Regions from separate parts of the Pseudoalteromonas sp. Ps84H-4 genome, predicted to be linked through region 2. Evidence: predicted binding sites of a transcription regulator. Region 2 holds the regulator's gene; the other holds the start of a gene.
The links. The regulator FliA, encoded in region 2, starts transcription of late flagellar genes. The targets are predictions, from matches to a motif close to CTAAAGNTNNNNNNNNNNNNGCCGATA.
Positions count from the first base shown of each region.

Region 1: NH454_RS20770 (DUF5610 domain-containing protein) is a predicted target of FliA. The motif match lies at 1,407-1,433, and genes of this name have one in related genera.

Region 1 is NZ_JAMXSK010000037.1:21,047-24,444, forward strand. It holds gene NH454_RS20760 (DUF523 domain-containing protein) at 1-198, shown strand, start outside; gene trmA (tRNA (uridine(54)-C5)-methyltransferase TrmA) at 201-1,298, opposite strand; gene NH454_RS20770 (DUF5610 domain-containing protein) at 1,463-2,581, shown strand; gene murI (glutamate racemase) at 2,648-3,398, shown strand, end outside.
Region 2 is NZ_JAMXSK010000001.1:309,382-312,779, forward strand. It holds gene NH454_RS01415 (chemotaxis protein CheA) at 1-182, opposite strand, end outside; gene NH454_RS01420 (protein phosphatase CheZ) at 198-965, opposite strand; gene cheY (chemotaxis response regulator CheY) at 983-1,366, opposite strand; gene NH454_RS01430 (RNA polymerase sigma factor FliA) at 1,407-2,117, opposite strand; gene NH454_RS01435 (MinD/ParA family protein) at 2,144-3,004, opposite strand; gene flhF (flagellar biosynthesis protein FlhF) at 2,997-3,398, opposite strand, start outside.

The DNA of each region.
Region 1 (3,398 bases), on a different contig from region 2:
CAAAAGCAGGGCATTCGTTATGCATTATTAAAAGAATCAAGTCCTTCATGCGGTCGCAATACTATTTACGATGGTAGTCATTCTGGAAAGAAAATTTCAGGCATGGGATTAACTGCAAAGCTGTTAACCGAGAATAATATAGCAGTATACAGCGAGCAGCAGTTGCCAGCGCTATTTGCTGCGCTGGCAGAGAAATGATTTTATTTGCGTTGCAAAAACACACCTGATTCGATGTGGTGGGTATAAGGGAATTGATCGAAGATCGCAAAACGTTTTACTTCATGGGTTTTACATAGGTGATCAAGGTCACGCTCAAGGGTATCCGGATTACACGAGATATAAATAATATTGTCGTAGTTAGCAACTAAGTCACACGTTAGCGTGTCCATGCCTGCGCGTGGTGGATCTACTAAGATTGTTTGGCAGTTATAGCTTGTCAGGTCAATGCCATCTAAACGAGAGAAAGTACGCTCGCCTTTCATCGCTTGAGTAAACTCTTCACTCGACATACGAATGATATCTAAGTTCTCAACTTTATTCTGCGCGATATTGTATTGCGCTGAGTAAACCGATGATTTTGAAATCTCTGTGGCTAATACCCGGTCGAATGAACCCGCAAGAGCAATTGAGAAATTACCATTCCCGCAGTATAGCTCCAGTAAGTCATTGCTAAGTGGCTGGCATAGTGCTTGTGCCCACTCTAGCATCTTGATATTCACTTTCGCATTCGGTTGCGTAAAGCTATTTTCGACTTGTTGATAAATTAATTCTTTACCGTTTACATTAAGACGCTCAATGACGTAATCGTTACCAATCACTTCTTTTTGCTTACGCGCACGGCCAATAAAATCAATTTTAAACTGTGCGCTTAATTTTGTTTTCAGTTCTTTAATTGCTTGTAACCACTGCTCATCTAATTGTTTGTGATATAACAAGCTAACAAGGATTTCACCACTTAGGCTAGAAAGGTAATCAATTTGAAATAACTTACGGCGCAGAATTTCGCTGCCCTTTAAGTTTTCGATCATGGCTTGCATCACTTCACCGACTAAAGGTGCTGCAGGGTCAAACTCATCAACACGAATTTTCTCTTTGGTTTGCTGATCAAACATGATGTGAAATAAGTCTTCACCCTCATGCCATACACGAAACTCTGCACGTTGGCGGTAATGAATAGGATCAGAGCCAAACACCTCTAATTTTTCGACTCCAAAACGTCGAAACTGGTTAGTGATGCGCTGCTCTTTCTCACTCAATTGTGCATCGTATTGAGTTGTATCAATTTTTATAACCGCCATGGCTGATTACCTTTTATCTCTTAGCTTTATAACGGCGCTATTGTAGGGAGCGCTGAGGATTTGTCTAGTTTTGTTATTTATTTTAGTGTCGTTTTTTTATACAAAAAACTTAAGTTATGTGGTTTTTGGCCGATAATGAGATAACCATAACATGGAGTCGGATCATGAAAATTGGCAATCTAGGCTATATACCTAATACAAATGTGAATAAATACAATGGCAAACAGGCACTGCAGCAGCCTGCCATTCAAAATCGTCAAGACAGTTATCAGCAACGCGGGCGAGAGCTGGCGGCAAAAGTTCTTGATGATAAACTAGCTGCAGCTCTTGGCTTACCTAAAGCTGAAGAGAAAAAAGATAAACCGCTATTTGATTTTGAAGAGATCGTTAAAAACGTACTCGACTTTGTTGGCGGCGCACTTCGCAAAGCAAAAGCCGATGGTGCTGATGATGAAAAACTCAAAGGCATGCTAGGTGATGCACGCAAAGGTGTGCAAATGGGTATCGACGATGCGTATGATGAGCTCAAAGAGTCAGGCATTCTTAATGATGATATAAAAGAAGGCATCGAAAAATCTAAAGAAGGCATCTATAAAGGTATAGATGAGCTAGAAGATGATTTATTCAACCCTAAACCGAACGCAGTTTCAGTAAGCCAAGCTCAATACCTTAGTTTAAGTAATAACGCAGAATATACTTTTACAACGGCTGAAGGTGATGAAGTAAGTATTAGCTTTGCAGATGCCTATGAAAGTAAATCGGCAAGTAGCTACAGTAAAAATGGCGATAACGAAGCGTTTGTTAGTGAATCTTCGCAATCACGCGACTTGTCATTTTCGATGACAGTCAATGGCGATTTAAATGAGCAAGAGCAGCAAGCTATCAATGAATTGATGGAAGACTTGCAAAGTGTCAGTGAGACATTCTTCTCTGGTTCATTAGAAGAAGCCTTTGAACAAGCGAAAGAGTTGAACTTAGGTAATGAACAACTCGTTGGCTTTACGATGGATCTGAAACAAACCAAAACAGTGGCTGCGATAAAAGGCTATGAAGAATATAAACCAGCTCCTGAAAAAGAAGTCGCCGAGAAAATAGCGCCGTTTAATGACGACCTAAAACAGGCATTTAATAAAGCCGGCGACATAGGTTTGCAAAATGAACTAGCTGGTATCTTACAATGGTTGAATCAAGACAAAGAGGAAGTCAGTAAGTTAGTTGATTATACCAAAGCAATGTTCGAGCAAATGAACAAGTTGCGTTCAGCTTCTGAGCAAGACTCATAACCGCAACTTTCTTTTTCTAAAACTGCATGGCAAACTGCTGGCCTTTGATGATCCGAGGTAAGCAGTTTGTCAGTCCATATTATGGTGTTTGATTCAGGTATAGGTGGAACCACTGTACTTGAACAGATCCAAGCATTGATCCCAAATGCTGATTATAGCTATTTCATGGATAATGCATTATTACCTTATGGTTCTCAAGGCCAACAAACCATTATTGACCGCTTACTTGCTTTACTTTGCTTTATAGAAAGTAGAGCGCTGCAGGTAGATATACTAGTAATAGCCTGTAACACCGCTTCAACATCAGCCTTAGAGGCAATTCGACCTTATACTAATATAGAAGTTGTCGGTGTAGTGCCAGCGATCAAGCCTGCGTGCGCTATAAGTAAAAGTAAACATATCGGGTTATTGGCAACCCCATCAACAACCAAGAGTCGCTATACTGCAAACTTAATTAGTACTCATAGCCAAGGCACTCGAGTCAGCTTATATGGTTCAACGACGCTTGTGGAAATTGCAGAAGCACTATTTCATACGCAGATACTTAATGAAGCAAAGCTTGCAAAAGTATTGAGTGATTTAGCGATAGCAGAAGAGATAGATGTGTTGGTACTTGGCTGTACGCACTTTCCATTACTTGCCAGAGCGATTAGTGATTACTACAAACAACGGATTATACTTATTGATTCAGGCAAAGCGATTGCTAAGCGGGTTGAGAGTTTAATCTCTTTACGTGGCTTTACCTTTACAACAGGTAAAAAAAAGCCGCTGCACTATTATGCAACGGCTCCTATTTGTCATTCGCAATTAAGTGTAG
Region 2 (3,398 bases):
GTCATACTCAAGAAACCTGCCCCACCTTTTACAGTGTGGAAACCTCTAAAAATTGCGTTAAGTAAGTCTTTGTCTTCTGGGTTGTTCTCAAGCTGAACCAATTGTTCTGACAAAAGCTCTAGAATTTCCCCTGCTTCAACAAGGAAATCCTGTAAAATATCTTCATCGACTTCAAAGCTCATGCAGTTACTCTCCTCTTAGAAGCCCAAACTTGATAATAGGTCATCAACTTCATCTTGTCCTGAGACAACATCATCACGTGACTCTGCATCAATAATTGGCCCTTCAGGACCTGCTAGCGTATCGCTTGTTGCAGGTGCTTGTTCTGTGGCCTGTTTTTCTTGTTTTTGCTGACCATCTTCTTGACTGCCGAATACAGTTAAGAGATTAATTAAACTGTCTTCAACTTCTCGTACTAGTTCAATAACACGGCGAATTACCTGACCAGTTAAATCTTGGTAGTCTTGTGCCATAAGCACATTGGTCATCAAGCCTTGTAATTCATCAGTTTTAGCATGAGAGTTGTTCATGAACTTATCTAAGCTATGGCATAAGGTTTTAAACTCACCAAGCTCAATTTCTCGGTTCATCAATCGATCCCACGTGGGCTTGATTGTTGCAATTTCATCAGCAAGTTGTTGTGCAATAGGTAAACTTGCCTCAACAGCATCCATGGTTTTATTTGCTGCATTTTCTGTCATTTCCATGACATAGTTTAATCGCTGTTTAGCGTCGGGTATCGCATCGGTAGTTAAATCGGCGAGACGAGTATCAAGATCAAAGTTCTTTAACGCTTCATGCAGTTGACGCGTCAATTTACCGACTTCGGCAAACAACTCTGATTGTTCTTTTGATGCGGCTTCAAGAATTAGCTTATCTGCCTTTTCTTGTTCACCTTTTTCAAGATACTCAACAAGTTGACGAGCTTGCTCTAAACTTATATGAGGCGCAGCAGGTGCTGACATAAGCCTCTCCCCTTAGATTAACCTAAACGTTCAAACACTTTTTCCAATTTGGTTTTAAGTGTCGCAGCAGTAAATGGTTTAACAATGTAGCCATTAACACCTGCTTGAGCAGCAGCAACAATTTGTTCTTTTTTCGCTTCAGCTGTTACCATTAAAACAGGAATGTGTTTAAGGCTATCATCGGCACGTATAGCACGTAACAAGTCAATACCTTGCATGCCAGGCATATTCCAATCTGTTACAACAAAATCAAATTCTTGATTTTGTAGCATTGGTAATGCTGTTGAACCATCATCAGCTTCCTGCACATTGGTAAAACCTAAATCCCTTAATAGATTTTTAATGATACGTCTCATTGTAGAAAAATCGTCAACAACAAGAATCTTCATGTTTTTATCCAAAACATCCTCCGGTGAGGTTTGAACCTATATTTACTTACTACTAATTAATCCAGTCATTGATTTTTGCTTTGAGCTTAATCATCGCCTGACCATGTATTTGACTCACACGCGACTCGCTAACATCGAGTATGTGTCCTATTTCTTTCAAGTTCATTTCATCGTTGTAATACAAAGACAAAACAAGGGCATCTCTTTCTGGTAACGATTGGATAGCCGTTAATAGAGACTGGTTAAACCGCTCATTTTTAACGTTATTAAACGGTTTGTCTAGTGCTAAATCATGACCCATTGGTGTTATTACGTCTTCATCAACACCTAAATCCTCGATACCTAATACTTTACTAGAATTAACGTCATGTAGAATATGATGGTACTCATCTAGTGTAATATCAAGTTTTTCAGCAACTTCTGTGTCTTTGGGCTCGCGGTTTAGGGTACTTTCTAATTCAGCAATTGTTTCTGCGACTAGACGTGCATTTCGATGCACAGAGCGTGGTGCCCAATCGCCTCGACGGATTTCATCAAGCATTGCACCGCGAATTCTGATACCTGCAAAGGTTTCAAAACTTGCACCTTTACTAGCGTCGAAGTTTTTTGACGCCTCAATAAGGCCGATCATGCCTGACTGAATTAAATCATCGAGCTGAACACTAGCAGGTAAACGAGCAATCAAATGACACGCCACTTTTTTGACTAAAGAGGCGTGCTTTTCAACAATCGCATTTAAATTCTGTGCTGATTGATATCCCATCGCTTTATTCACCGATGTTGTCATAGTTAGCCGTTTACTAGTTTCTCAATAAAAAATTCTAAGTGACCAGACGGTTGGTTAGGGATCGGCCACTTAACTGCTTTCGTTGCTAATGTTTTAAACGCCACCGCTGCTGGTGAGTTTGGAAATAACTCAACGATAACCTTTTGACGTCGCGTAGATTTACGCATATTTTCGTCATAGGGAATCGTTGCGACTAATTCCATAGAAACATCTAAAAAACGATCCGTTACTTTTGAAAGTTTAGCAAATAATTCTTGCCCTTCACGCATGCTACGCACCATGTTGGCAACAATTTTAAATTTATATACACCATGCTCTCGGCTTAACACTTTAATAAGCGCGTAGGCATCTGTAATTGAGGTAGGTTCATCACATACAACCACAACGACATCTTGTGCTGCACGTGAAAAGCTTAATACCATGTCCGAAATACCTGCGGCGGTATCGACAATTAAAATATCAAACTCGGTGTTTAATTCGCTAAAAGCGCGAATAAGGCCTGCATGCTCAGAAGGAGTTAACTCCACCATGCTTTGCGAGCCAGACGTTGCTGGCACAATTTTAATACCAGCAGGGCCTTCTACAAGAATTTCATCAAGCTCACATTCGCCAGATAAAACATGAGATAAATTACGTTCAACACGTAAACCAAGCATCACGTCGCAGTTTGCCAATCCTAAATCGGCATCCAATACTAATACGCGGTTTCCTTGCTGACCTAATGCAATTGCAGTGTTGAGTGATACATTCGTTTTGCCCACACCACCTTTGCCGCCAGTAACAGCGATAACTTTAACGCCACTATTATTATTTTGATTCATTTTGCGCAGGCCGCTTGCTTGATCTAATACTGTGTTAATCATACATCCCTACTGTGTTCGACGCTACTGCTTGACGTCGTGAATGTTGTGCTTTTGCTCGTTTTAAATACAATTGTTCAGCTTTTTTCACTAGTTTTTCAGCATTCGCTACGCGAATATCTTCTGGAACACGCTGACCATTAGTAAGATACCCTATTGGCAGGCGATTTTGAATCGCTATGCTAATAATCTCACCTAAACTCAACGATTCATCCAATTTAGTGAAGATACAGCCACTTAGCTGAACCTTTTTAAAGTGTCTTACGGTTTCTTGTAGCACATTAATTTGTGCTGTAGCACTCAACACTAAATAACTACGAATATCAACTCGCTGATTACGCATTAAGGTATTAAGTTGCTCAGTTAAGCGTAAATCACGTTGGCTCATACCTGCAGT